Regions from separate parts of the Acidovorax sp. FG27 genome, predicted to be linked through region 3. Evidence: predicted binding sites of a transcription regulator. Region 3 holds the regulator's gene; each other region holds the start of a gene.
What was found. Region 3 encodes sigma-54, which starts transcription at its own class of promoters, with help from an activator protein. Its sites were predicted from a motif close to TGGCANGNAANCTGCTTT; they were not measured.
Positions count from the first base shown of each region.

Region 1 (7,244 bases), on a different contig from region 3:
TGGCGCGGCCTGGCCCAGCAGATTCCGGTGCGCTGCTTCCAGAGCGACCCGAGCGTGTCGTCGAGCCTGAAGTTCTTGCGCAAGACGCCCTGGGCGCGAGAGAAGGTCGAAAGCCTCTATCTCTTCATGCTGCGCGAGCAACGCCGCCAGGGGCAGCGCTGAACCTGTCGCGCCGGAGTGGGGTGAAAGCGGTGCGGCCATCGCGCCGGCGTGCGCCCCCATCGGCAACCGCTGGCGCTCCCCCTCCGCCACTGACGGGCACCAGGGCGCAGCTCGTCGCAGGCCGATGGCGCCTGCCGAAGGCGGCCGGCACAGTGACATCACGGACGGCCATCCCGCGCCGCCCTGTCCTACCGGAGAGCCTTTCCATGCACCCCTTCATGGCTTCTTTCGACGCCGCCCTGTCCACGGGCCGCCGTCTTGCACCCCGCTCGACGCTGGCCGCCGCGGCCTGGCTGTTCATGCTGTCGGCGGGCGCCACCGGCGCGCTGGCGCAGCAGGCCGCGCCCCCTGCGGGCGCCGCCAATGCCCCCACCACCGCCACCACCGCCACCACCAGCACCGCGACCGCCGGGACTGCCGTGCAGGCAGCCCCATCGGCCGCGGCCGGCAGCGCACCGTCCGCCCCTGCCCCGCTGACCCGCGCCCAGGTCATCGCCGAGCTGGAATGCGCACGGGCGTCGGGCGAGATGGAGGCCGCGATGCTGCAGTCGTATGGATTGCCTTCCACGGCACCGGTGCAGCGGCCGGCGGGCGGCAGCGGCTGCACCCTGCCCACCGCCCGTCGCTGAGACGGCGCATGAGCCGGCGCTCCCAGGCGCCACGGCACCCGGGGCCGACGCTGCGGCGCTGCCCCGGGCAGCAGGGCGGGCGTGCCGGGCGCGTCAGTTCGGCACCGGCACCAGGAAGTCGCGGCTGATGCCCGCGCCCAGCTCGTTCACCCGATCCAGGAACTGCGTGAGGTACGCATGCAGGCCGGTCGCGAGGATCTCGTCGATGCGGCCATAGCGCAGGTCGGCCAGCAGCCGGCCCGCCTTGCGCTGCGTCTCGCCCGACTGCTCGTTGGACACCACCGCCAGGTTCTCCGCCACCTCGTGCAGGCTGGCATGCAGCGAACGCGGCATGTCGCGGCGCAGGATGAGCAGGTCGGCCACGCGCTCGGGCGTGATGACGTCGCGGTAGGCCTTGCGGTACACCTCGAAGGCCGACACGCTGCGCAGGATGGCGCTCCAGTGATAGAAGTCGAATTCCGGCGTGGCGCGGCGCGGGTTCTGCACCGAGCCGTGGAAGTCGCTCTGCACAGCGTGGAATTTCACGTCGAGCAGCCTGGCCGTGTTGTCGGCCCGCTCCAGGAACGTGCCCATGCGCAGGAAGTGGAAGGCCTCGTCCTGCAGCATGGTGCCCAGCGTGACGCCCCGCGACAGGTGCGAGCGGTACTTCACCCATTCGAAGAACTGCGCCGGGTCGCGCTCGAACACGCCGCCGTCCAGTTGCCGGCTCAGCTCCAGCCAGGTCTGGTTCTGCGTTTCCCACACCTCGGTGGTGAGCGCGCCGCGCACGGCCCGCGCGTTCTCGCGTGCCGCGCGGATGCACGACACGATGGACGACGGATTGGTGCCGTCGTGCACCATGAAGTTGAGCACGCCGGCGGCGGTCACCTCGCCATGCTTGGCGGTGTAGGCGGGCATCAGTTCGCTGATCGACAGCAGGCCTTGCCAGCCTTCTTCGGAGACCGCGGCGGATTGGGGCAGCAGGGACGTCTCGTAGTTGACGTTCAGCATCCTGGCGGTGTTCTCAGCTCTCTCCGTGTAGCGAGACATCCAGAACAGATGATCGGCAGTGCGACTCAGCATGCAGCCTCCTCGGGCAAAGAACCCCGCACGCGCTGCGCGCGTCCGCAGTGTTGTGGCGAAAGTCCGCCTGCGGCGGCCTTTTCTGCCCGCTCGGTGTAGCGAGACATCCAGAACAGATGATCGGCAGTGCGACTCAGCATCTCAGACTCCTCCCAGGGTTTGCGTCATGCCGCCCATGGTCTGGGTCTGGGTCATGCCGCCGATGGTCTGCGCTGGCGCAGGAAATGGCACCGGTGGCGCGGTGCTGTCTTCTCCCAGCACCCAGGTGTCCTTGGTGCCGCCGCCCTGCGACGAGTTGACGACCAGCGAGCCTTCCTTGAGGGCCACGCGGGTCAGGCCGCCTGCCGCCATCTGCACCTTCTGGCCCGACAGCACGAAGGGCCGCAGGTCGATGTGGCGCGGGGCGATGCCCGACTCGACGTAGGTGGGGCAACTGGAGAGCGACAGCGTGGGCTGGGCGATATAGCCGGCCGGGTTGGCGACGAGCGCGGCGCGGAACTCCTCGATCTCGGCCTTGGTGGCGGCCGGGCCGATCAGCATGCCGTAGCCGCCCGCGCCGTGGACTTCCTTCACCACCAGTTCATGCAGGTGGTCCAGCACGTACTTCAGGTCGTCTTCCTTGCGGCACATCCAGGTGGGCACATTGGCCAAAATGGGCTCTTCGCCCAGGTAGAAGCGGATCATGTCGGGCACGTAAGGGTAGACCGACTTGTCGTCGGCGATGCCGGTGCCCACCGCGTTGCAGATCGCCACGTTGCCGGCGCGATAGGCGTTCATGAGGCCCGCGCAGCCGAGGGTGGAGGTGGGACGGAAGACCTGCGGATCGAGGAAGTCGTCGTCGACCCGGCGGTAGATCACGTCCACCCGCTGCAGGCCGCGCGTGGTGCGCATGTAGACGAAGTTGTCCTTGACCACCAGGTCCTGGCCCTCGACCAGCTCCACGCCCATCTGCTGGGCGAGGAAGGCGTGTTCGAAGTAGGCGCTGTTGTACATGCCGGGGGTGAGCACCGCCACGGTGGGCTCGGCCGCGCCGGCCGGGGCGCTGGCGCGCAGGGTGTCGAGCAGCAGGTCCGGGTAGTGCGCGACGGGCGCCACTTTGTGCAGGGAAAAGAGCTCCGGGAAGAGCCGCATCATCATCTTGCGGTTCTCCAGCATGTACGACACGCCGGAGGGCACGCGCAGGTTGTCTTCCAGCACGTAATAGACGCCCTCGCCGTTCGCATCGGGCGCGCGCACGATGTCGATGCCCGCGATGTGCGCGTACAGGTCGCGCGGCACGTCGACGCCCACCATCTCGGGGCGGAACTGCGCGTTGCGCATGATGAGGTCGGAGGGCACGATGCCGGCGCGGATGATCTCCTGGCCGTGGTAGACGTCGTGGATGAAGCGGTTGAGCGCCGTCACGCGCTGCACCAGGCCCTTCTGCATGTGGGACCATTCGTGCGCGGGAATGATGCGCGGGATCAGGTCGAACGGAATCAGCCGCTCGGTGCCGGCGCCGCCCTCGTCCTTGGCGCCATACACCGCGAAGGTGATGCCGACCCGGCGGAAGATCATCTCCGCCTCGGCGCGGCGCGCCTGCATCGCTTCTTCTGGCTGTTTGCCCAGCCACTGGCCGTAGCGTTTGTAGTGTTCCCGCACGTCGCTGCCCTGAAACGGCAGTGACGCGTACATCTCGTCGAACTTCTGCATAAAAAGCGGTGCCTCCTGCGTCCAGCATAGCAAGTTGTGCGCCTGAATTCCGTCAGACGGGTGCGAGATTTTTTCCAATCTTCAAGCAGGGGCGTCTCTCTCGGTACGGCCGGCTACCCGTCTGCCGGGTCCGCGCCCTGTGCGGCGCCGTCGCCGGGCACGTGGTGCCAGTAGCGCCGCGCCAGCGCGCGGTGGCACCGCACCTGATCGGGTTGCGCCGACGCCCATGCGATCGCGCCGCAACGGTCGGTGCGGACCAGCTCGATGCGTTGGCCGGCGTACCGCGCGGCCACATCCGCCGCCGGGTGCCCGAAACGGTTGCGGTAGCCCGCCTGTACCCAGGCGGTGCGCGGCGCCACGGCCTGCAGGAAGGCCGGGCTCGACGACGTGCGGCTGCCATGGTGGGGCACCAGCAGCACGTCGGCGCGCAGGGGCGCGCCGCGGGCGACCAGCTCGGCCTCCTGGGCGCGCTCGATGTCGCCGGCCAGCAGGGCCGCCGCGCCGCGGCCGGACCCCGAAGCAGCCGCGTCGATGCGCAGCACGCAGCTGTGCGTGTTGGGTGCGCCCACGGCAGGGTCGTCGCCCGGCGGTGGATGCAGCCACTGGAAGCGCACGCCGTCCCACTCCCACGCCTCGCCGGCGGTGCACGGCACTATGGGCCTCAGTTGCCGCAGCGGGTGGCCCGCCTCCACCGAGCCGCGCACATCGGCCCCCGGCTGCTGGCCCAGCACCGCCGCCGCGCCGCCCGTGTGGTCGATGTCGCGGTGGCTCAGCACCAGCCGGTCCAGCCGTTCGCCGGTGGCGCGCAGCAGCGGCACCAGCACGCGCTCGCCGGCATCGCTGTCCTGGTGGTAGCGCGGGCCGGCATCGTAGAGCAGCGCATGCCGGGCGGTGCGCACGATCACGGCCTGGCCCTGGCCGACATCGGCCGCCAGCAGATCGAACTGCCCCGGCGGCGGGCGCGGCGGCTGCCACCAGAGCGCGGGCAGCAGCAGCGGCAGACCCAGCAGGCGCACCGTCCAGGGCAGGCGCAACGCCAGCAGCGTGCCCCCGGCCACGGCGGCGGCGCCCGCCCAGAGGGGCGCGATGGCCAGCGACAGCTGCGCCCAGGGCCAGTCCGCCAGCCACTGCAGCCCGGCGGACAGGGGCCGCACGGCCCAGGCGGCGGCGTCCCAGAGCGGCGCCCACAACATGCCGCCCAGCGCCAGCGGCGTGACGACCAGCGTGGTCCACGGAATGGCGACGAGGTTGGCCAGCAGCCCCACCACCGACACCTGCCCGAACAGCAGCAGGCTGAGCGGGGTGAGCGCCAGCGTGACCACCCACTGCTCGCGCAGCATGGAGCCGAATCGGCCCCGGGCGCCGGTATCGACGGGGCCGACAGCTCCGGCACTGCTGGCAAACAGCACCGCCACCGCCACGAAGCTCAGCCAGAAGCCCGCCTGCCACAGCGCCCAGGGGTCGAGCAGCAGCACCGCGGCGCAGGCCAGCAGCCACACCTGCGGCCACGGCCAGCGGCGGCCCGACAGCCGCAGCAGCGCCACCACGGCCAGCATGCACACCGTGCGCTGCGCCGGCACGCCCCAGCCGCTGAAGAGCGCATAGCCCGCCGCCAGCAGCACGCCGCAGGCCAGCGCCGCCGTGGGGGCGGGCACCGCCAGGCAGAGCCGCCGCGACCGCCGCCAGCCCGCGCCCACCAGCCGCGCGGCGAGCCAGGCGAAAAGCGTGATGTGCAGGCCGGAGATGCTCATCAGGTGAGCCACGCCGGTGGCGCGGAACACATCCCAGTCGGCGCGGTGGAGAAGAACAAACAAGTCCTACTCCCGAACAATAGGTCCTACCTCAGCAAGTTTTCATCAATAGGTCCTACGCCAAAGCATAGGAACCATCCCTGTAGTCAGAGACAAAAGGTCCTACTTTCGAAGGAGCCGACAAGCATCCATATCTCACTGGGCACCAGTTGAGAACGGGCTTGTTTGAGCCTTGGCCCAAGAATAGGGCCCAGCTCGAAGGGAAACGACACTCTTCTGCTTGTTTCGACAATAGCTACCACGCTCAAACCCGATGTTGAACAAATGGTGCTACTCCAGCCTACCCCACCTCGTTCAAACCGGAGTTCCGTCGTCTTTCCTGTGAGGCGTATAGCACCCCAGCAGAGGCCGGTTGCTTCCGCAAATGCGGGTCGAAACCGGCCTGAACGTCAACTTTAGCCCTGATTTGTGGGTAAGACGCTGTCCAGGCAACTGTCTGCCAACTGAAGCGCGCAGGGGCTAATGGTCGCTGGAACCAGCTTTAACCTTGCGGGTCTTCAAGGGCACAGTCCCCCGTGCCTTCGACCCTACCCTCTCGGCAGTTGCTTTCTTGGCGGCTACAGCTCTGGCGGCAACCCTAGTCGTGACCACCCAGCGCTCCGTCTTTGCCTGACCTGCAGCTTCCGCAGCTTCAATCAGCAACTCTGCTTTGACCAACAACTCCGAGGCGCTGAGGCCGAGCGCATCGCACATCTGGGCGTAGGTCTGAAGGCTGATGGACATCTCGCCCCGTTCGGCCAAGCCGACCGTGTTCCGATAGATGCCTGCTTTGTGCGCAAGACCCTCTTGCGAGAGCCCTGCCTCAAGGCGGGCAGCACGGAGCACAGAACCGATGGTGGCCAGAAAATTCATGCGGGCGGGATTCAAGAAACCTTTCAGTCTCTGCATTGCCCATTTACCGGTCTACCCAATATATTGCCCAAACCTCGGTAACGGAATAGACTGTGGCCCCGACCTCAGCGCCTGTTCCGCCGCAACCTTCGGCTTTCCGCGCTGCCTCTTTCAGTATTCGCACGCCCAAGAAGCTGCTATGGACCGCCACGCCCTTCGCACGTCCCTCAGGGATGAAATCAAGCTCGCAGACCTCGGAGCATCCGAGAGCCGTGGTGTTCGTGCCTGGAACGCGGTGGAGATGCCAGGCAAGTTCTGGATTCATGCCCGGCGCACCGAGGACGGCGCGCGCGGCACCGCTGACCGGCGTCACTGGATGACCTGCAACTTCTACGAAGCGCTGCGTTTCGGGCGCGGCGAGAACGTGACGTCCTTCAGCTTGTATGTCGGTGTTTTCACTCCGAGTACCGCATGTGGGTTCGTGTTTGGCGAGGTCGTCGAAGTACTGCGCGCTGTGCCGACCGGAGCGTTCTTTGTCAGATATGGCAACGGCTTCTCTGTGATGTTGAGCCGCGACGGCCGGGATGATGAGTTGACCCCAACTGGCTTCGAACCCTTCTACCGGGCAGACGCATGGCGACCGAGCTAACCTCACGACCCGATGGCCGCATGCAGGTCGCTGAAGCCTTGCCGCAGCGAGGGCTGCTACTTCTCGACATAGATGACGTGCTGTGCATGTCCCAGCCATTTGGCGGTTACCACGCAAGAGGCGCGCTCTGGCGGCCAGGCGATGAATCGAAAGACATTTGGGAGAAGCTGTTTCATCCCAAGGCGGTGACAGCGACGCAGGAGCTAATGAGGGAGTGCCGCCCTCGGGTTGTGCTCACCACAAGCTGGCTCTCCATCCTGGAGCGGCAGCACTTCGTCGAAGTCTTCCTGCGCACGGGGCTCGAAGCTGTCGCCGAAGCCCTTCATGAGCATTGGGACGCGCCTGCGGACCTCGGCGAGTCGCGACACACCGCCATTTCCAACTGGCTCAAGGCACATCATCGCGGTG
Region 1 is NZ_BAABVY010000002.1:333,585-340,828, forward strand. It holds gene ABWV53_RS02015 (VF530 family protein) at 1-162, shown strand, start outside; gene ABWV53_RS02020 (DUF4148 domain-containing protein) at 381-791, shown strand; gene ABWV53_RS02025 (alpha-E domain-containing protein) at 885-1,853, opposite strand; gene ABWV53_RS02030 (alpha-E domain-containing protein) at 1,847-1,993, opposite strand; gene ABWV53_RS02035 (circularly permuted type 2 ATP-grasp protein) at 1,995-3,545, opposite strand; partial or broken gene ABWV53_RS02040 (DNA internalization-related competence protein ComEC/Rec2) at 3,659-5,347, opposite strand; gene ABWV53_RS02045 (helix-turn-helix domain-containing protein) at 5,816-6,208, opposite strand; gene ABWV53_RS02050 (hypothetical protein) at 6,387-6,836, shown strand; gene ABWV53_RS02055 (HAD domain-containing protein) at 6,857-7,244, shown strand, end outside.
Region 1: a site for sigma-54 is predicted at 3,572-3,589, ahead of ABWV53_RS02035 (circularly permuted type 2 ATP-grasp protein). Genes of this name have one in related genera too.

Region 2 (7,244 bases), on a different contig from region 3:
TTCGCTTCGTCCAGGCGGCTGCGGGCGCCGGGTTGCCCATCGCCGCCGTCAACCAGGGCCGCACCCGGGCAGACGCGCTCTTCACGCTGAAGGTGTCGGCCGACGTGGGCGGCACGCTGGCCGCGGCGGTGGCTCTGCTGCACTGACCCGCGTGGGCTTGCGCCCGCAACGGTGCTATGGTGCGCGAAGGCATGGAACCCGGGAGCGCGCCGCCGCACCGGGCCACCGATGCCGGCAAGGCAGAGGAGACGTCATGCACCAGTCCCACCCCCACGGCGGCGCCACGCCGCTCACGCACTCCGCCGACTGGCTGGAGACGGCCGTAGACGGCGCGCTGCGCATTCAGCATGCGCACGAACGCTCCGCCGCCTTCGGGCTGCGGCGCGACGATGGTGCCGACCTGGCGCCGCTGCAGGCCGATGCGCTGGCCTGGACGCTGGCGCGCAACGAAGCGCTCTGCATGCATGCGCGGCCGGTGATGGAGACGCTGTCTGCCCAGATCGCCGGCACGGAGAGCATGGTGCTGCTCACCGATGCGACCGGCGTGGTGCTGCACGCCCTGGGCGACGACGAGATCCTGGGCCGCGCCAGCCGCGTGGCGCTGCGCCCCGGCGCCACCTGGTCCGAGCGCAGCAAGGGCACCAACGCCATCGGCACCGCGCTGGCGCTGGGCGAGGCCACGCAAGTCCATGGCAGCGAGCATTTCCTGCACGCCAACCATTTCCTCACCTGTTCGTGCGCGCCCATCCACGACCCGCAAGGCCACGTCATCGGCGCGCTGGACGTCAGCGGCGACCACCGGCGCTGCAGCCCGCACACCATGGCGTTGGTGCGCATGTCGGCGCAGATGGTGGAGAACCACCTCTTCGGCAAGGTGTTCGAGGACGCGGTGCTGCTGCGCTTCCATGCGCGGGAGGAATTCCTCGGCACCCTGGTGGAAGGCCTGGCCGCCTTCACGCCCGACGGCCGCTTTCTCGCCGCCAACCGCAGCGGCCAGTTCCAGCTGGGACTCTCCCGCGCCGCCCTGCAGGCGCACACCTTTTCGTCGCTCTTCGGCATGCCGATGAGCGGCTTGCTCCAGCACGCCCGCGCCACGCTGCCGGGCCGGCTGTCGCTCTGGCTGCATGGCGGGGTGGCGGTGGCGGCGCAGGTGGACTACCGCGCCCCCCAGCCGACGCTGGTGCCTGCGGCGCCCGACGAGCGCCCCGAGCCCCGGTGGAGCGCTCGCCCGGGCGCCCCCCCCGCCCGCAGCGCGGCGCCTCGCCCCGCACCCGGCGGGCCGGCCGCTGCGGGCCGCCTCTCCAGCCTGCGTTTTCTGGATACGGGCGACGCCCAGCTCAGGCAGGTGATCGACCGTGTCACGCGCCTGTTGGGGCGCGACGTGCCCACCATGATCCTGGGCGAAACCGGCACCGGCAAGGAACTGCTGGCCCAGGCGATCCACCACGACGGACCGCGTGCCCCGGGCCCCTTCATGGCGGTGAATTGCGCGTCGATCCCGGAAAGCCTGATGGAGGCCGAGCTGTTCGGCTATGAAGAGGGCGCCTTCACCGGGGCACGGCGCAAGGGCAGCCCGGGCAAGATCGTGCAGGCCCACGGCGGCACGCTGTTCCTGGACGAGATCGGCGACATGCCCCTGGCCCTGCAGGCTCGCCTGCTGCGCGTGCTGCAGGAGCGCACGGTGGTGCCGCTCGGGTCCGCGCGCGAGGTGCCGGTGGACGTGCACGTGCTCTGCGCCACCCACCGCAACCTGCGCGAGATGATGGCGCGAGGGCTGTTCCGCGACGATCTGTACTACCGGCTCAACGGCCTGGTGGTGCGCCTGCCGGCCCTGCGGGAGCGCTCCGACCTGCCGGTCATCGTGCAGCGGCTGCTGCAGGCGCAGGAGCGGGAAGAGGGCCCCCCGGCGGCCTCGCCAGCCGGGCGGCAACCGGCCCGCACCGCACCGCTGCGGCTGTCGGCACGCGCCATGCAATACCTGATGTCCCACCGCTGGCCGGGCAACCTGCGGCAGTTGTCCAACGCGCTGCGGACTGCCGCGCTGATGGCGGGGGATGCGGCCGAGATCGACCTCGAACACCTGCCGGAAGACCTGTTGGACGACGGCCAGGGCGCAGCGGCCCCCGGATGGGCGCCAGGCCCTGCCGCCGATGCTCCGGCCATGGGCGCGCCCGCAGCGCCAGCCGCCGTGCGGTCCTGGGACGACACCGTCGACTCCGCGCTGCGCCATGCGCTCGCCGTGCATGGCGGCAATGTGTCGGCCGTGGCCCGGGCGCTGGGCGTGTCGCGCAACACCGTCTACCGCCGGCTCCGGGCGATGGACGCGCCGCCCGTGCGTCACTGACGCTGATCGCGGTCGCTGCCAGGCTGCGCCTGCCGGCGCCAGGCCCGGAACGCCAGGGCGGCGATGGGCACGGCCCAGAGGAAGGACAGCACCCAGACCACCCACCGGGACTCCGGCGCGGCCGACCCCAGGTAGGCCGCCACGACGGCATTGCCCGCGCCGGCCACGGGCGCCAGCGCGACCAGCCAGATTGCGGCCACGGCATTGCGCCGCAGGCACCAACAGGCGAGAGGCAAGATGCACAGCACTGCGGGGCTGAACAGCAGCCAGCCGATGACGGCGCCTGCCTCCTGGTCCAGGTAGGGCAGTCCACTGCCTGCGACGCGAAGAAGCGCCGCCCAGCCCACAAGCGCGAGTGCCAGGCCGATGAGATGACGCATGCTCCGAACTCGTGCAAAGGGCCAAGGATGCCATGGGCGGGCCCCCAGCGGCATTGCCTTCGCTCAGGCGGGCCCTCGCCGGGGCGGCCCTAGGGCCTTGATGGCCGCCCACTCGGCATCGCCATACAGCCGCGATCGGGTCAGAAAACGCAGGCCCGTCGGGCGCTCCAGCGAGAACATGCCGCCGTTGCCGGGCACCGCGTCAATGATGAGGTGCGTGTGTTCCCAGTACGCGAATTGCGATTCGCTCATGTGAAAGGGCGTGCCGGCGATCTCGCCGAGCAGCACGTCGGAGTCGCCCAGCAGGAATTCGCCCAGTGCGAAGCACATGGGCGCGCTGCCGTCGCAGCAGCCGCCCGACTGGTGGAACATCAGCGGGCCGTGCTGGGCGCGAAGCCGCTCGATGAGCGCCTCGGCGGCCGGCGTGGCCGACACGCGGGCGGCGGGAGCAGGGCTGGCATCGGGCGGGGTCGTCATGCGTGATCTCCTGTCATGGCGGGCGGTGGCAGCGGGCGCGGGGGCACCCGGCGCCCGCTGCCTCGTCCGACAGCCGGTCAGAAAAAGCCCAGCTTGTTCGGGCTATAGCTCACCAGCAGGTTCTTGGTTTGCTGGTAGTGGTCGAGCATCATCTTGTGGTTCTCGCGGCCGATGCCGGACTGCTTGTAGCCGCCGAAGGCCGCGTGCGCGGGGTAGGCGTGGTAGCAGTTGGTCCACACCCGGCCGGCCTGGATGCCGCGGCCCATGCGGAAGGCGCGCGCGCCGTCGCGGCTCCACACGCCGGCGCCCAGGCCGTAGAGCGTGTCGTTGGCGATCTCCAGCGCTTCTTCTTCGGTCTTGAAGGTGGTGACGGACACCACCGGGCCGAAGATCTCTTCCTGGAAGATGCGCATCTTGTTGTGGCCCTTGAACACGGTGGGCTTGACGTAGTAGCCGCCGGCCAGGTCGCCGCCCAGCAGGTTGCGCTCCCCGCCGATGAGGCACTGGGCGCCTTCCTGCCTGCCCAGGTCCAGGTACGAGAGGATCTTCTCCAGCTGCTCCTGCGAGGCCTGCGCGCCGATCATGGTGGCCTTGTCCAGCGGATGGCCCTGGGTGATGGCGGCCACGCGCTTCAGGGCGCGTTCCATGAAGCGGTCGTAGATCGATTCCTGGATCAGCACGCGGCTGGGGCAGGTGCAGACCTCGCCCTGGTTCAGCGCGAACATGGCGAAGCCTTCCAGGGCCTTGTCGAAGAAGGCGTCGTCGGCGCCCAGCACGTCCTCAAAGAAGATGTTCGGGCTCTTGCCGCCCAGCTCCAGCGTGACCGGGATGATGTTCTGGCTGGCGTACTGCATGATGAGCCGGCCGGTGGTGGTCTCGCCGGTGAAGGCGATCTTCGCGATGCGGTTGCTGGAGGCGAGCGGCTTGCCGGCCTCCAGTCCGAAGCCGTTGACCACGTTGACCACGCCCGGGGGCAGCAGGTCGCCGATGAGCTCCAGCAGCACGAGGATGGACGCCGGCGTCTGCTCGGCGGGTTTCAGCACCACGCAGTTGCCGGCGGCCAGCGCCGGCGCGAGCTTCCACACGGCCATCAGGATGGGGAAGTTCCAGGGAATGATCTGGCCCACGACGCCCAGCGGCTCGTGAAAATGGTAGGCCACGGTGTCGTGGTCGATCTCGCTGATGCCGCCTTCCTGCGCCCGCACGGCACCCGCGAAGTAGCGGAAGTGATCGATGGCCAGGGGAATGTCGGCCGCCATGGTCTCGCGCAGCGGCTTGCCGTTGTCGATGGTCTCGGCCACGGCGATGGTGAGCAGGTTGGCCTCCATGCGGTCGGCGATCTTCAGCAGGATGTTGGCGCGGTCCGTCGTGGAGGTCTTGCCCCACGCTGCCTTGGCCTTGTGCGCGGCGTCCAGCGCGGCGTTCACGTCCTTGTCGTTGGAGCGGGGAATGGCGGTGAAGACCTGGCCGTCGATGGGCGAGCCGTTGTCGAAGTACTGCCCGTCCACTGGCGGCACCCACTGGCCGCCGATGTAGTTGCCGTACTGCTTCTTGTAGGGGTTGGCGATGCCGAGATGGGCGATTTCTGCCATGTGCATGGTGCTTGTCTCCTGGTTGGAATGGGGGGGAACTGCGCCAACGGCCTGGAGCGCATTGGCGGCAGGAAAAGGGCAATTCGCATGCCAACGGCGTCTGCGCGCCACGGCAGCGAGGCGGCGCAGGGGGCGAGGGGCGCCTTGCCGCCAGGCGCCGGCGCGCTGCGGGCGGGGCGGCCTGTGGCGGTATGGCACACCGGGGTGCGCCAGGTGTTCCATTTCTGAACAGCCGTGGCACACCCCACCGGATTGCTATCGAATGAATAGCTGAGTGCCCAGGCGAGATGGGCGATCAGGCCTATTTCGGCATGCTTTTCACTGGCGGGGCTCCACCCACCGTGCCCTGCGGTCGCGCCCTGCCGGCAGCCGCCTAGAATCGGCGGCTGCACTCCGGCGCCCGTCGCCGGGGAGAGAACGGCCCACCGCCCATCGGCGGCGGCCGCACGGAAGGCGCCTGGCCCTGGCCGCGAGGCGCCTCCAATCACCCCTCCATCACCAATACGCAGGAGGCGCCACCATGGGTGCGCAATGGAAAGCAAAGGGCAAGGCGCAGGTCGCCGACGCCAAGGGCAAGCTGTTCGGCAAGCTGGTCAAGGAAATCATCGTGGCCGCGCGCGGCGGCGCCGACCCGGCGGGCAACTCGCGCCTGCGGCTGGCGGTGGAGCAGGCCCGCAAGGCCTCCATGCCCAAGGACACGCTGGAGCGCGCCATCAAGAAGGGCTCCGGCGTGGGCGCCGACGCGGTGGACTACCAGCGCGTGATCTATGAAGGCTTCGGTCCGCACCAGGTGCCCGTCATGGTCGAGTGCCTCACCGACAACGTGAACCGCACCGCGCCCGAGATGCGCGTGCTGTTCCGCAAGGGGCAGCTCGGCACGTCTGGTTCGGTGTCGTGGGACTTCAACCACGTCGGCCTGATCGAGGCCGAGCCCACGCCGGGCCACGCCGGCGCCGATGCCGAAGTGGCCGCCATCGAAGCCGGCGCGCAGGACTTCGAGCCGGGCGAGCAGGAGGGCGCGACCCTTTTCGTCACCGACCCGGCCGACCTCGACGTGGTGAGCCGTGCGCTCCCCGCCCAGGGCTTCACCGTGCTGTCGGCCAAGCTGGGCTACCAGCCCAAGAACCCGGTGGACCCGGCAAACCTGAGCGCCGAGGCGCTGGAAGAGGTCGAGACCTTCCTCGCCGCCATCGACGCACACGACGACGTGCAGGAGATGTTCGTCGGTCTGAAGGGCTGAGCGGGGCGTGCCGGGTGCCCGCGCCGCGGTGCGGCGCCCCCCGCACCATGCCATCAAAAATGATAGCTGCCCGCGCAGGAACCACCAGCGCTGGCGGCTTTTTTCATGCCCAAAGTGGCCGCAACCGGGGCCTGATGGGTGTCAGCCGCAGGACGCGCCCAGAAACCCCACCTGCTGCGGCCGCCCCGGCAGCGTGAGCTGCGCCACAGGCGCCGGGCTGCTGGCCACCTGCCGGCCGCGGCGCCACACCGCCAGCCGGGTGGCCCGCAGCCGAATCGCCTCGGCCGGGTTGCGGGCGTGCAGCAGCACCAGGTCCGCATGGCAGCCGGGAGTGATGCCGTAGCCCTCCAGGCCCAGCAGCCGGGCCGGGTTCACGGTCACCGCGTCGAAGCACTGGCGCATGGCCGACTGGCTGGTCATCTGCGCCACGTGCAGGCCCATATGGGCCGATTCCAGCAGGTCGGCGCTGCCGCCGCCATACCACGGGTCCATCACGCAGTCGTGGCCGAAGGCGACGGTCAGGCCGGCGGCCATCAGCTCGGGCACCCGCGTCATGCCGCGCCGCTTGGGGTAGGTGTCGTGCCGGCCCTGCAGCGTGATGTTGATGAGCGGGTTGGCCACCACGCCCAGCTGGGCCTCGGCCATCAGCGGGATCAGCTTGCTGACGTAGTAGTTGTCCATGCTGTGCATGGACGTGAGATGCGAGCCGGTCACGCGGCCCTGCAGGCCCAGGCGCACGGTCTCGGCGGCGAGCGTCTCGACATGGCGCGAGAGCGGGTCGTCGGTCTCGTCGCAGTGCATGTCCACGCGCAGGCCGCGCTCGGCGGCCAGCTCGCACAGCAGCCGCACGCTCTCGCCCCCCTGCGCCATGGTGCGCTCGAAATGGGGAATGCCGCCCACCACCTCCACGCCCAGGTCCAGCGCGCGGGTGAGGCTGTCCAGCCCGCCCGGGCGGCGCAGCACGCCGTCCTGCGGAAAGGCGACGAGCTGCAGGTCGAGGTAGGGCGCCACGCGGGCCTTCACGTCCAGCAGGGCGCGCACCGTGAGCAGGCTCGGGTCGCTGGTGTCCACGTGGCTGCGAATGGCCAGCAGGCCGCGTGCGACGGCCCAGTCGCAATAGGCCAGCGCCCGCTCCACGATGGCCTCGTGCGTGAGCGTGGGCTTCAACTCGCCCCATAGCGCGATGCCTTCCAGCAGCGTGCCGCTCTCGT
Region 2 is NZ_BAABVY010000010.1:268,416-275,659, forward strand. It holds gene ABWV53_RS15050 (NAD-dependent protein deacetylase) at 1-146, shown strand, start outside; gene ABWV53_RS15055 (sigma-54-dependent Fis family transcriptional regulator) at 254-2,344, shown strand; gene ABWV53_RS15060 (hypothetical protein) at 2,338-2,724, opposite strand; gene ABWV53_RS15065 (DUF779 domain-containing protein) at 2,788-3,201, opposite strand; gene adh (aldehyde dehydrogenase) at 3,279-4,799, opposite strand; gene ABWV53_RS15075 (YebC/PmpR family DNA-binding transcriptional regulator) at 5,314-6,033, shown strand; gene ABWV53_RS15080 (amidohydrolase family protein) at 6,175-7,244, opposite strand, start outside.
Region 2: a site for sigma-54 is predicted at 4,869-4,886, ahead of adh (aldehyde dehydrogenase). Genes of this name have one in related genera too.

Region 3 (7,244 bases):
GCCGCGCTGGGCGTGGCCGTGTACGTCACCAAGGTGCCCGTGCCCTTCCTGAACAAGGGCAGCTCGCGCAATTCCGACCAGGACGAGGCCCAGCGCAACAAGAACTGGGACCCGAATTCGCCCCTGTACGGCAAGAACCCGGCGCGGCCGGCAGCTTCTGCCGCGCCGAGTGCCGCCGGCACCGACCCGGCGGCGGTCACGCCCGCCACCGGCACCGTCACCGCGCCGCCGGTGACCGCTGCCACCACGGCGCCCACGCCCCGGGGCGCCGCCAGCAAGCCGGCCACGGCCGGCAAGCCCGGCACCAGCGCCGATCCGCTGGGCGACCTGGCCAAGGCGCGCTCGGCCGCCAGCCCGGCCGCCGTGGCCGCGCCTGCCGCCGCCGGCGGCGCCGACCCGTTCGACTATTTCGTGCAGGCCGGTGCCTTCCGCACCCAGGGCGACGCCGACGCCCAGCGCGCCAAGATGGCCATGCTGGGCTGGGAGGCCCGGGTGAGCGAGCGCGAGCAGAACGGCCGCACCGTGTACCGCGTGCGCGTCGGCCCGTTCGCCAAGCGCGACGACGCCGAGTCGCTGAAAGACAAGCTCGACGGCGCGGGCGTCGAATCCGCCCTGGTGCGCGTGCAGCGCTGACGGCCGAAAAGTGTGCGCGGGCGCACAGTCCGCGCCACCTGCCGACGAAACTTTGCGGCCCCCGGCTGCTCACAACCTTCTGATCGACCAAGGAGTGAAATCTTCATGAAACGCCGCGAGTTCTCCCTGTCCGCCGCCACGGCCCTGGCCGCTTCCGCCGCCACGCTGCCGCTGGCCACGCCCGCCTTCGCGCAGGCCCGCCAGTTCAAGGAAGGCAAGGACTACACCAAGCTCGCCAAGCCCGCACCCGTCGATGCGCCCGCCGGCAAGGTCGAGGTGATCGAGTTCTTCTGGTACAGCTGCCCGCACTGCAATGCCTTCGAGCCCGCGCTCGAGGCCTGGATCAAGGCGGCCCCCAAGGACCTGCTGATCCGCCGCATCCCGGTGGCGTTCAACGCCAGCTTCGTGCCCCAGCAGAAGCTCTACTTCGCGCTCGAGAACATGGGCAAGCTGCCCGAGGTGCACGCCAAGGTGTTCCGCGCCGTGCACGTCGAGCGCCTGCCGCTCAACAAGGACGAGCTGATCTTCGACTGGATCGGCAAGCAGGGCGTGGACGTCGCCAAGTTCAAGGAAACCTACAACTCCTTCGGCGTCTCCAGCCAGGTGCGCAAGGCCTCCCAGCTGCAGGAGGCCTATGGCGTGGAAGGCGTGCCCTCGATGGGCGTGGCCGGCCGCTACTACACCGACGGCACCATGGCTGGCAACATGCAGAGCGTGCTGCAGGTGGTGGACTACCTGGCGGGCGTGGCGCGCAAGGGCTGATAGGCCGCGGCCGGGCGGGCGGCAGGCCCGGCCGCCCCCGTGCTCCATGCGGCCTTACCGGCCATCGGCGCGCCCCCGGGCGCGCTTTTTCATGGGCGCCTGCGAGCCGTCGTCCCCATGCGGCGCACCATCATCATTGCTATTATTTCAATAGCTACTGGCGCTTATCGGATAAGCGCTGGAGGCTGTTTTGACAGGGAATCTGGCCGCTTCGTGCGCCATGCCGGGCCGGCGCGTGGGGTCGTATGCCGCGCGGTCGGGTGGCGGCGCGTGCATGATGCGGGTCGGCCGAAGGGCCCTTCCCGCCACCAGCGCCGCCCCACCCGCGAACGGTCGGTAAACGGTCGGTACAATGTCTGCAAGATTCGTGCCCTATGAGAAACAGACTCCTCCCGCTGATTGTGCTCTCCGCGCTGGCCCTGGCCTCGTGGGGCGCCCGTGCCGAAAAGGCCGACCGCAACAAGCCCATGAACATCGAGGCCGACGCACTGCGCCACGATGAACTGCAGCAGACCAGCGTCTTCACCGGCCGCGTGGTGCTGACCAAGGGCACCATGGTGCTGCGCGGCGCCCGGCTGGACGTGCGGCAGGACCCCGACGGCTTCCAGTACGGCGTCGTGACCGCCGAGCCCGGCAAGCGCGCCTTCTTCCGCCAGAAGCGCGACACCGTGGCCGGCGCGCCCGACGAATTCGTCGAAGGCGAGGGCCAGACGATCGAATACGACGGCCGCGCAGAGACCGTCAAGCTCATCGGCCGGGCCGAACTGCGCCGCTACCGCGAAGCCACGCTGACCGACGAGATGGCGGGCGCCGTGATCTTCTACAACAGCGTGAGCGACGTGCTGACCGTGGACGGCCAGCGCACCGCGCCGAACGGCACGGCATCCGGCACCCCCGGCGGCCGCGTGCGCGCCGTGCTGGCGCCCAAGGAGCCGGCGGCCGGCGCCGCGCGGCCCACGGCCCCGGCTCCGGCTCCGGCGGCATCGCCCGCACCGGCGCTGCGGCCCAGCACCGATCTCGGCAACGGCGGCGCCAGCAAGTGAGCGAGTCCCTTTCCACCCCGTCCGCCGCTGCGTCCGCCGCCCCGGCGAGCCCGCCGACTGGCGGCAGCCGACTGCAGGCGCTGCACCTGCAGAAGTCCTACGGCAGCCGCAAGGTCGTCAAGGACGTGTCGCTCACCGTGCAAAAGGGCGAGGTCGTCGGCCTGCTGGGCCCCAACGGCGCGGGCAAGACCACGTCGTTCTACATGATCGTCGGGCTGGTGCGCAGCGACGGCGGCGACATCCTCATCGACGGCCAGTCCGTGGCCAACATGCCGATCCACCGCCGCTCGCGGCTGGGGCTGTCGTACCTGCCGCAGGAGGCGTCCATCTTCCGCAAGCTGAACGTGGAAGAGAACGTGCGCGCCGTGCTCGAGCTGCAAAAAGGCGAAGACGGCAAGCCGCTGCCCCGCGCCGAGATCGAGGAGCGCCTGACGGCGCTGCTGCAGGAGCTGCGCGTGGAGCACCTGCGCGCCTCGCCCGCGCTGGCCCTCTCCGGTGGCGAGCGCCGCCGGGTCGAGATCGCCCGCGCCCTCGCCACGCAGCCGCGCTTCATCCTGCTGGACGAGCCCTTCGCCGGCATCGACCCCATCGCCGTGATCGAGATCCAGCGCATCATCGGCTTCCTGAAGGAGCGCGGCATCGGCGTGCTCATCACCGACCACAACGTGCGCGAGACCCTGGGCATCTGCGACCACGCCTTCATCATCAGCGACGGCAACGTGCTGGCGCAGGGAACGCCCTCCGACATCGTGGACAACGCCGAAGTACGCCGGGTGTACCTCGGCGAGCACTTCAGGATGTGAGCATGGCCCCCACGCTTCCCGATTCTCGTGGTTCGCTGCCCCCCAGGGGGGCGCTCGCACCTTGGGGCGGCCCGGCGGTGCTCGAGCGATGAAGCCCGGCCTTTCCCTGCGCGTCTCGCAGCACCTGGCGCTCACGCCCCAGCTGCAGCAGTCGATCCGGCTGTTGCAGCTGTCGACGCTGGAGCTGTCGCAGGAGGTCGAGCAGATGCTCGACGAGAACCCGTTCCTGGAGCGCACGCTCGAAGAGGCGCCGCGCGAGGAGTTCGGGCTGGCGCAGGCCGACACGCCCGTGGCCGACGACGACCGCCACGCCGATGAATCGCTCTACGGCGCGGCGCCCGGCGCGGCGGCCAGCGGCACCGAGGGCGCGGGCGATTCCGACGCGCCGGCCCCGGCCGACGCGGGGGCCGATGCGGCGGGCGCGGCCGAAGCGCCCGACTGGGAGGGCGACGGCACGGTGGATTTCTCCGCCGACGACAGCGAGTGGGGTGGCGACGCGCCGGCGCGCAACCGCACCGGCGAAGGCGACGGCGAGACCGACGCCACCGAACTGGCGCGCAGCCACCAGTCGCTCACCGACTTCCTGCACCGCCAGGCGCTGTCGCTGCGGCTCTCCGCCGTGGACACCGCCGCCCTGCGCTTCTTGATCGAGTCGCTCAACGACGACGGCTACCTGGAAGATCCGCTCGAATCGCTGGCCGCCAGCCTGGCCGGGCCCGACGACGCCGAGCAGATCGAGGAGCTGGTGCACCGCTTCACCGTGGCGCTGCGCCTGCTGCAGAGCCTGGAGCCCACCGGCGTGGGCGCCCGCGGGCTGGCCGAATGCCTGACGCTGCAGCTGCGCGCCCTGGCGGCCGACAAGGAGGCCGATGCCGACGTGCTGCAGACCGCGCTGCGCATCTGCCGGCAGCCGCTGGAGATGCTGGCCAAGCGCGACGTGCGCCGGCTGACGCAGACCTGCGGCGGCGGCAACGAGGAATGCACGCGGGCCGCCATGGCGCTGATCGCACGGCTGGAGCCGCGCCCCGGCCGGCGCTTCGCCAACGTGGAGCGCAACATCGTCGTGCCCGACGTCATCGTCAGGAAGACCGGGCGCGGCGCGCAGCAGAATTTCAGCGTGCAGCTCAACCCCGACGTGATGCCGCGCCTGCGGGTGCACGACGTCTACGCCGGCGCCCTGCGCGGCAACCGGGGCGGCGAAGGCCACCAGGCGCTGCAGCAGCGGCTGCAGGAGGCGCGCTGGTTCATCAAGAACATCCAGCAGCGCTTCGACACCATCCTGCGCGTGTCGCGGGCCATCGTCGACCGGCAGCGCAACTTCTTCGTGCACGGCGAGCTGGCCATGCGCCCGCTGGTGCTGCGCGACATCGCCGACGAACTGGGCCTGCACGAATCCACCATCAGCCGCGTGACCACCGCCAAGTACATGGCCACGCCGCAGGGCACCTACGAGCTGAAGTATTTCTTCGGCTCGGGCCTGGGCACCGAAACGGGCGGCAATGCTTCCAGCACGGCGGTACGCGCGCTCATCAAGCAGTTCGTGTCGGCCGAGAACCCGGCCAAGCCGCTGTCGGACAGCCAGATCGCCGCCATGCTGAAGGAGCAGGGCATCGAATGCGCCCGCCGCACGGTGGCCAAGTACCGCGAGGCGCTCAAGATCGCGCCGGCCAACCTGCGCAAGGCCTTGTGACCCCCCCTTGCGGAGCCGGACGCGTCAGCCGCCCAGCAGCTGCGGATTCATGCGCCAGAGCGTGAAATTCAACGCCGCCGCGAAGCTGATCCAGGCGAGGTACGGCACCAGCAGCGCACCCGCCAGGGGCCGCAGCCGCCAGAAGGCGACCAGCGTCACGGCCACGGCGAGCCACAGCGCGGCGATGTCGAGCAGCGCCCAGCCGCCCTGATGCCACTGGAAGAAGAGCCAGCTCCAGAGCGCGTTCAGCACCAGCTGCACGCCAAAGAGCGCCAGCGCCCGGCGGCGCAAGGGGCTGGCCGGCTGGCGCCACGCCAGCCAGGCGGCCACGCCCATCATGGCGAATAGCGCCGTCCACACCGGCCCGAACACCGAGGGCGGCGGCGCCCAGCCGGGCTGCGCCAGCTGGCCGTAGAACTGCGGCGCCTGCACCGAGGCGATGCTGCCGATGCCGGCGGTGAGAAATGCCAGGGCCAGCCAGCCGATCAGCCCGAGCCAGAGGCGCGCCGGGGAACGCGTGGGAGCGGGGGCGACGGCGGTGGAGGCCGTGGGCGCCGACCCATCGCGCAGGGGATGGGGCGCACGCGAGGAGTGGGTGGCAGGGTGGGTGTGCTTGGTCATCCCGCGATGATCTTGCAAGGGCTCGCCCGGCGGCGCTGCCGCACGCGGCGGCGGCTGTCAGACGGCGCCCCGAGTGTGCGGCCCTCTGCGAAGGTTGCCCAGGATATGCTATTGAATTAATAGCAAGATATCCTTGCGGGATGGGCGCGGGAGGCCTAAAAGATCCTCAATCCTCCATTTCGAGGCACGGCCGCAGGTCGCAGGTCCCTGGTCGTCCGCAGCGCAGGGTGTCGCCATCGGCCGCTCAGCGGCCCGTCATCGCCCGGGTAGCGCACGCTGTGTGGCTGCACCGTGTCGGCTCGCCGCCGGCAGCGCGGCCGCCCCCGCCAGGGCGGCGGCTTCCAGCTTGAAGCCCGCAACCGCGTCGGCCAGTTGCGCGGCCTGCTGCTGCAGCGACTGGGCGGCGGCGGTGGCTTCTTCCACCAGCGCGGCGTTCTGCTGCGTGGCCTGGTCCATCTGGCTCACGGCGCCGCCGATCTCGGCGATGCCGGTGCTCTGCTCCTGGCTGGCGTTGCTGATCTCCGCCACGATGGCGGTGACGCGGCGCACGCTGTCCACCACCTTGTCCATGGTGGCGCCGGCGTCCTGCACCAACCGGCTGCCGGCGGCCACCTGCGCCACCGAATCGTCGATCAGCGCCTTGATCTCCTTGGCGGCGGTGGCGCTGCGCTGGGCCAGCGTGCGCACTTCCGACGCCACCACGGCGAAGCCCCGGCCCTGCTCGCCGGCGCGGGCCGCTTCCACCGCCGCGTTCAGCGCCAGGATGTTGGTCTGGAAGGCGATGCCGTCGATCACGCCGATGATGTCGGCGATCTTGCGCGACGAGGCCTCGATGCCGCCCATGGTCTGCACCACCTGGCCCACTACGGCGCCGCCGTGCGTGGCGACGTCGGAGGCGCCCGTCGCCAGCTGATTGGCCTGGCGCGCGTTCTCGGCGTTCTGCTGCACGGTGGCAGTGAGCTGCTCCATCGCCGCCGCCGTCTCTTCCAGCGAGCTGGCCTGCTGCTCGGTGCGCGCCGACAGATCCTGGTTGCCGCTGGCGATCTCGCTGGTCGACAGGCGCACCGATTCGGACGAGGCACGGATCTGCACCAGCACCGCCGCGATCTTGTCCACGAAGCGGTTGAAGGCGCTGGCGATCTGCGTGAGTTCGTCGCTGCCGTGGGTGGACAGGCGCCGCGTCAGGTCGCCGTCGCCCGAGGCGATGTCTTCCAGCGCGTCGCGCACCAGCCCCAGGCGGCGCAGCTGGTGGCTGACGGCGGCGGTGACCAGCACGACGGCGGCCAGCACGCTCAGCAGCGTGATGACGACGGCCACCTTCAGCAGCGCGGTGACGGACTGCGTGGCCTCGGCGCGGTCGATGGCGATGGCCAGCGTCCAGGGCGTGCCCTGCACCTTGGCGGCATAGAGCAGTTGGTCGGCCCCATCCACCTGCACGTCCGCCCGGCCGCCCGATTCGGCCAGGCGCTGGATCACCGGGGCGTCCAGCGTGTTGGCGATGGCCGAGACGGGCTTGAGCGCCAGTTCCGGCCTGGCATGGGCGAGGATCTTGCCTTCGCCGTCCAGCAGCACCGCGAAGCTCTTGGGAAAGGGCCGGATGGCGCCGACGATGCGGTTCACCGAGTCGAGGAACATGTCGCTGGCCACCACGGCGGTGACCTGGCCGGCCACCTGGACCGGCTCCACGAAGCT
Region 3 is NZ_BAABVY010000004.1:715-7,958, forward strand. It holds gene ABWV53_RS02980 (SPOR domain-containing protein) at 1-633, shown strand, start outside; gene ABWV53_RS02985 (thiol:disulfide interchange protein DsbA/DsbL) at 739-1,395, shown strand; gene lptA (lipopolysaccharide transport periplasmic protein LptA) at 1,770-2,438, shown strand; gene lptB (LPS export ABC transporter ATP-binding protein) at 2,510-3,241, shown strand; gene ABWV53_RS03000 (RNA polymerase factor sigma-54) at 3,330-4,931, shown strand; gene ABWV53_RS03005 (TspO/MBR family protein) at 4,956-5,552, opposite strand; gene ABWV53_RS03010 (methyl-accepting chemotaxis protein) at 5,808-7,244, opposite strand, start outside.

Region 4 (7,244 bases), on a different contig from region 3:
CCGCTGCCGCCGCGAACATCACCACCGCCTGGGCCGCCGCCATGCGCGTGGCGCGCAGCGGCTGGTGCGCGGTGCGGCGGGCGCATTCCTCCAGCGTGAGGATGTAGATGGCATAGAACAGCGTGCTGGCCAGCGTCAGCGTATCGCCCAGGTTCCAGGGCTCGTTCTCGTGGAACATCAGCACCATGCCGCCCAGCGCGAGAAGGCACGCCACCCACAGCATCCAGCCGTAGCGGCGCCCCAGCACGGCCATGGCCAGCAGCGGCACCACCAGCACGTTGAGGCCCGTGACGAAGGCATTGCGGTTGCTGCTGGTGCGCGCCAGCCCCTCGATCTGCAGCCAGAACGCGAGGAACAGCAGCCCGCCCAGCAGCAGCCCCCAGCGCAGCTCGGGCCGGCGCATGCCGCGCCAGAGCGGCGCCAGCACCACCAGCGCGATGGCGAAGCGCAGCCAGATGAGCTGCAGCGCGTCCAGCTGCGCGGACAGCAGCTTCATGGCGGGGAAGGTGGTGCCCCAGACCAGGGTCACCAGCAGCAGGGCCAGCAGGCCTCGGCGGTCAGCGCGCATGCGTTCGTTTCGTGCCGGCCAGGCCGGCGATATCAAAAAGAGGAGCGGGTGGCGCAGGTCTGCCAAGGGTTTTCAGGGCGATTGGCCCTGAAAGCCTTATGAAGCCAGCGCAAGCAGCTCACATTTCAGGAGCAAATGCCCTGCGGACGAGCATCCGGGGGTGCCAGGCGCCGCAGGGCCCTTCTCAGGCGCTCATGCGGCCGATGAAGGCGCGGATGCGGTCGTTGGCCGGGTTGCCGAAGAAGTCGGCCGGCGGCGCGTCGTGCGCGATGCGGCCCTGGTCGAAGAACATCACCCGGTCGGCCACCTCGCGGGCGAAACCCATTTCGTGGGTGACCACGATCATGGTCATGCCGCCGCGCGCCAGCTCGCGCATCACGTCCAGCACTTCCTGCACCATCTCGGGGTCGAGCGCCGACGTGGGCTCGTCGAACAGCATCACCTTGGGCTCCATCGCCAGCGCCCGGGCGATGGCCACGCGCTGCTGCTGCCCGCCCGACAGCTGCCAGGGGTACTTGAGCGCATGGTCCTGCATGCCCACGCGGCGCAGCAGGGTCATGGCCTTCTGGTTGGCCTGGGCGCGTGGCGTGCGGCGGATGCGGCGCGGCGCCAGCGTCACGTTGTCCAGCACGCTCATGTGGCCGAACAGATTGAACTGCTGGAACACCATGCCGACCTCGCTGCGCTGCCGCTGTAGCGAGCGCTCGTCGTCCGTCACCTCGGCGCCGCCGATGGTGATGGTGCCGCTGTCGTGCGGCTCCAGCCGGTTGATGGCGCGCAAGAGCGTGCTCTTGCCCGAGCCCGAGGCGCCGATGATGACGGTGACCTCGCCGGTGTTGAAGGCCGTGGAGACCTCCTTCAGCACCTGGTGCGCGCCGAACGACTTGCAGACGCGGTCGACGACGATGTAGTGGTTGCCGGTGCTCATTTACTTGACCCGTCCTTCCACGTCGAAGCGGTGCTCGATGGCGTTGGACACCTGCGTGACCAGCGTGGTCAGCAGCAGGTAGGTGACGGCCACGGTGGTCAGCGTGGCGATGGGCTGGAAGGTGGCCGACTGGATGCGGTTGCCCACGTTGGTCAGCTCCACCACGCCGATGGCATAGGCCAGCGAGGAATCCTTCAGCAGCGCGACGAAGTTGCTCACCAGCGGCGGCAGCGAGATCTTGAACGCCTGCGGGAACACCACGTCGAAGAACACGTAGGTGCGCGACAGGCCCAGCGCGCGGGCGGCCTCGGTCTGGCCGCGCGGCACGGCCAGCAGGCCGGCGCGGATGGCCTCGGCGTTGTAGGCCCCCACGTTCAGGCCCAGCGCCACCACGGCCGCCGCGAAGTCCGGCAGGTTGGCGCCCGGCACCAGCACCGGCAGCGCGAAGTAGACGAACAGGATCTGCACCAGCAGCGGCGTGCCGCGGATGACCCAGATGTAGAAGCCGGCCACCCAGCGCAGGCCGATGAAGCGCGCCGTGCGGGCCAGCGCGGCGGCGGTGCCCAGCACGATGCCCACTGCGCCACTGACCAGTGTGAGCCACAGCGTGGTGCGCGCGCCTTCGGAAAACGCCTGGGCGTTGTTGCCGATGGGTTCAGGGAGGAAGGAGAGCGCCCAGCCCAGCAGGGACAGGGCCAGCACCATCAGGACGAGGGCCGAGACCAGCGTGGCATTGCTGCGTTGCTGGCGGCTCCACTGCGTGGGCCAGATTGCGGTCAGCATTTGATGAAAATGAGGCCGGCGCCCGCAGCGTGAGCTACGGGCGCCGGTGGGTCCCTGGGCAGGCTGTTACTTCGTGCAGCGCACGTCTTCGTTGAAGTACTTCTTGGAGATGGTGGCATAGCTGCCATCGGCCAGCGTCTCGGCGAAGGCCTTGTTCCAGGCGTCGGCCAGGCCCGTGTTGCCCTTCGTCATGGCGGGCGCGATGCGCTCGACGAACAGCATGTCGCCCAGCTTGAAGCCGGCCTTGGCGTTCTTGGCGGCGGCTTCCTTGGCGACGAACTTGTCGCTGACCCAGGCGTCCACGCGCTTGGAGATCAGGGCGCGCTGGGCGTCGGTGTCCTGCGGGAAGTTCTTCACTTCCTTCACGCCGGTCAGCTTCTGCACGTTCTCCAGGTAGCTGGTGCCGGTCTGCACGGCCACGACCTTGCCCTTCAGGTCGTCCGCCGTGCGGGTCTTGCCGTCGATGGAGACGATGATGCCGCCCGAGCAGTAGTGCGGATCGGCGAAGGTCACGGCCTTGGAGCGCTCTTCGTTGATGCCGTGCGATGCGATCACCACGTCCCAGCGGTCCTGCGGCAGGCCGGTCAGCAGGGCGTCGAAGCCCAGCGTCTTCCATTCCAGCTTCAGGCCCATCTTCTTGACCACGGCCTCGGCCACTTCGACCTCGAAGCCGGTGAGCTTGGTGCCCTGGAAGAAGTTGAACGGGGCGAACTGCCCTTCGGTGGCGATGATGATCTTGCCGTCCTTCTTGATGGCGTCGACCGTGCGGGCCTGAACGGAAAAGCCGGCACAGAGGGCCACGGCCAGGGCAATCGTCTTGAGCATCTTCATCTGCTGTTCCTGCGGGGGATGATTTCAGGTACAAAAAATCCGGCTGGGGCGGTAGACCGAGCCGGAGCGTTGTCGTGCGTCGTCTGCTGGGTGAGAGAGGGCGTCACGGAGTGGTCACATTATAGGGATGCGGCCTTGCCGCGAGGCACTGCCGCAAACCCTGAGCGTCTGTCAAGCAAGGTCAGTGCCCGCGCCGGATCAGCGTGGATTTGCCGAACAGGCTCTCCAGCAGATCCACGGCCAGCTCGGCTGTCTGGTTGCGGATGTCGAGCGCCGGGTTCAGCTCCACCAGGTCGGCCGAACGCAGCGCGCCGCTGTCGGCCAGCATCTCCATGCACAGCTGCGTCTCGCGGTAGGTGGGGCCGCCGCGCACCGCCGTGCCCACGCCCGGCGCGACCGACGGGTCCAGGCAGTCCATGTCGAAGCTCACGTGCAGGTGGGTGCCAGCGTCCACGTCGGCCAGCGCGCGCTCCATCACGGCGCGCATGCCCAGCTCGTCGATGGCGCGCATGTCGTGCACCTCGATGCGGTGCTCGCGCACGAATTCCTTTTCGCTGTCGTCCACGCTGCGCACGCCCACCAGGCCGATCTGGCCGGCCTCGAGCGCCGGCACGCCGGCCAGCCGCGTCAGCCCCGCCGGGCCGTGGCCCAGCAGGCAGGCCACCGGCATGCCGTGCAGGTTGCCGCTGGGCGTGGACTGGGGCGTGTTGGCATCGGCATGCGCATCGAACCACAGCACCTTCAGCCGCCGGCCGTGGTTGCGGCAGTGCTGGGCCGCCGCGCTGATGGAGCCGATGGCCAGGCAATGGTCGCCGCCCATCATCAGCGGCAGGTGGCCGGCTTCCAGGTCGGCCAGCACGGCGGTGTAGACGGCCTCGTTCCAGGTCGTCACCTCGGCCAGGTGCCGGAAACCGCTGGCCGGCTGCGCCTGCGGATTGCCCGGGCCGGCCAGGTTGCCCCGGTCGATCACCTCGAAGCCGCGCCCGCGCAGGGCGCGCGCGATGCCGGCGATGCGCAGCGCGTCCGGCGCCATGCTGGCGCCCAGCACGCTGGCGCCCACGTCGGTGGGCGCGCCGATCAAGGTGAGGGTGGGGGGCTTCGGTGTCATGTCGGGGCTCCGTGCAACGAAAGGAAAGAGCGGCTCAGCGCAGGAAGGCGTCGTAGCCGGTCTTGAGGATCAGCGCGCTGACCACGAAGATGAAGATGCCGCGCACGAAGCCCGTGCCGTGCTTGAGCGCCATGTGCGCGCCCAGCACGCTGCCCACCACGTTGGCCACGGCCAGCGGCAGCGCGAAGTGCCACCACACGTGCCCCTTGGCGGCAAAGAGAATCAGCGCGGCCACGTTGGTGGCCAGGTTCAGCAGTTTCGCCGACACCGAGGCATTCAGGAAGTCGTAGCCCAGCAGCCGCACGAAGAGAAACACGAAGAAGCTGCCCGTGCCCGGGCCGAAGAAGCCGTCGTAGAAACCGATCACCAGCCCGATGGCGCAGGCCACCAGGGTTTGCGCCCGGCCGGCCAGGCGCGGTGCGTGGTGGCGGCCCAGGTCCTTCTTGATGAGCGTGTAGGCCAGCACCAGCAGCAGCACGAGCGGCAGCAGCCGGCGCAGGAAGTCGGCGGAGATGACGGTCACCGTCCACGCCCCGGCAAAGGCGCCCGCGAAGCCGGCGGCAGCGGCTGGCAGCATGGCCTGCCACGGGATCTGCACGCGGCGGCTGTACTGCCAGGTGGCGATGCCCGTGCCCCAGAAGGCGGTGCCCTTGTTGGTGCCCATCAGCGTGGCGGGCGGGGCGTTGGGGAAGGTGGCGAACAGGGCCGGCAGCAGTACCAGGCCGCCGCCGCCCACCACGGCGTCCACAAAGCCGGCCAGCAGCGAGGCCAGCGAAACGATGATCCATTCCATAGGGCGGCGATTGTCGCACCGCCCATCGGGCGCGGCTGCTATGCAATTAGGAGCTAGACATGCCCGCCGGCCGTGCGCTGGACGGCCGTGCGATCCAGGCGCCAACGCCGGAAAAAAAAGGCGCCGGGATCGCCGGCGCCTTGGAAGGAAATGCATCTCAGGGGGATGCTTGGGTCATGTCTTGTTGGAGTTGCTAGGGTTGTCTCCCCGGTCCCCTCGTCTTGCACGCCGGGGCGCGCTGTCGAGTGCGTGGACTGTAACGGCGCGCACTGCGCTGGTGCATCAGTGGTTTCCCGCAGACGGCGCACGGCACGAAGCGGCATCAGGCGGAGCGCAGCGTCCCGAAAACGGGGCGGGCGCGCACCGCAAAGGTTCGCGGCCCCCTCTTGGCATGCGATATGCGAGGGGCCCGCCGTTACAAGGAGTCATACATGCATCCAACAGCAAAGCAGCCGATAGGACAGAGGGCACGGAAGCTGGCGGTAAGCACCGCCGCCCTGGCGGGCAGCGCGTGGATCGGCGGCGCGGTGGCGCAGACCGAGGCGGCCGCCGCCGCAGCGCCGGCACTCGTGCGGCCAGGGCTGGTGCCGGTGTCCTCGCTAAGCGGCGCGGACACCGCCTGGATGATGACCGCCACGGCGCTGGTGCTGCTCATGACGCTGCCGGGCGTGGCCCTCTTCTATGCCGGCATGGTGCGGCGCAAGAACGTGCTCAACACCCTGGCCTGCGTGGTGGCCATCGCGGCGCTGGTCAGCCTGCTGTGGTTCGCAGGCACCTACTCGTGGGCCTTCACGCCCGGCTCCGCCTGGTGGGGCGGGCAGGCGCGGGTCGGCTTCGGCGGGCTGGACTTCGACCTGACGGGCGGCATGGTGGCGGTGAGCCACATCGCGCCGCACATCCCGGAGTCGGTGTACGCCATGTACCAGCTCACCTTCGCCATCATCACCGCCGCGCTGGTGGTCGGCGCCTTCGTCGAGCGCATGCGCTTCGCCGCCATGCTGGTTTTCATCGGGCTCTGGTCCGCGCTCGTCTACACGCCCATCGCCCACTGGGTGTGGGAGCCGGGCGGCTGGCTGGCGCGCATGGGGGTGCTCGATTTCGCGGGCGGCTCGGTGGTGCACGTCAACGCCGGCATGGCGGGCTTGGCCTGCGCCTGGTACCTGGGCCCGCGCCGCGGCTATGGGCGCGAGCCGTTCGAGCCCTACAACCTCGGCTTCACCATGGCGGGCGCGGCGCTGCTGTGGGTGGGCTGGTTCGGCTTCAACGCGGGCTCCGCCGTGGCGGCGGACGGCCGGGCGGGCCTGGCGATGGCCACGACGCACATTGCCGCCGCCGCCGGGGCGATGTCGTGGATGCTGGCCGAGGCGCTGCTTCGCGGCCGGGCATCGCTGCTGGGGCTGTGCTCCGGCCTGGTCGGCGGGCTGGTCGCCATCACGCCGGCCGCCGGCTTCGTCACGCCGCTGTCGGCGCTGTGCATCGGCCTGGCGGCGGGGCTGGCCTGCTACTGGGGCGCGACCGGCATCAAGCGGCTGCTGCGCGTGGACGATTCGCTCGACGTCTTCGGCGTGCACGGCATCGGCGGCATCGTCGGTTCGCTGCTCACCGGCCTGCTGGCCGAGCCGCGCATCGGCGGCGTCGGCGGCAGCGTGGTGACGCAGGCGCTGGGCGTCGGCGCCGTCATGGCGTTCAGCCTGGCGGGCACGGCGCTGCTGCTCTGGCTGGTGGACGCGGCCCTGGGCCTGCGCGTGCCCGAGCGCGACGAGCTGGCCGGGCTGGACCTGGCGCTGCACCGCGAGCGCATTGGCGGTTGAGCGCGCGGCGCCCCATCCGAAAGGACTTCCATGCGACACAGTGAACGACTCGCCATCGCCGCCCATCTGCATGTGCTGCTGCGCCGCAAGACCGGGCGCGTGACCGACACCGAGTGGATGGCGGCCGACAGGGCCTACGCGCTCGAGATCGTGCGCTTCGCGCGCGAGCGTGCCCAGAGCGACGGCCTGCCCGAGCTGAACGAATGGGCCGACAAGCTCGAGGCGGCCACCTACCAGGCCGCCGCCGCGCCCGCCCCGCGCCGGCCGCTGGCGCAGGCCCTGGCGCCGCAGCCCCCGGATCCGCCGCCGGTGCCCGACCGTTACGTGGGCGGCATCCGCTGAGCGGCCGGCATCCCCGTCCGGGCCGGCATTCCCACCATTGCCGCCCGCCTGGGTGCTCCGCCTACCCCGCGTCGGCGCGA
Region 4 is NZ_BAABVY010000012.1:209,638-216,881, forward strand. It holds gene ABWV53_RS16890 (DMT family transporter) at 1-568, opposite strand, end outside; gene ABWV53_RS16895 (amino acid ABC transporter ATP-binding protein) at 753-1,496, opposite strand; gene ABWV53_RS16900 (amino acid ABC transporter permease) at 1,497-2,279, opposite strand; gene ABWV53_RS16905 (ABC transporter substrate-binding protein) at 2,346-3,110, opposite strand; gene rocF (arginase) at 3,292-4,218, opposite strand; gene ABWV53_RS16915 (sulfite exporter TauE/SafE family protein) at 4,253-5,011, opposite strand; gene ABWV53_RS16920 (ammonium transporter) at 5,443-6,822, shown strand; gene ABWV53_RS16925 (hypothetical protein) at 6,853-7,164, shown strand; gene ABWV53_RS16930 (GMC family oxidoreductase) at 7,226-7,244, opposite strand, start outside.
Region 4: a site for sigma-54 is predicted at 5,399-5,416, ahead of ABWV53_RS16920 (ammonium transporter). Genes of this name have one in related genera too.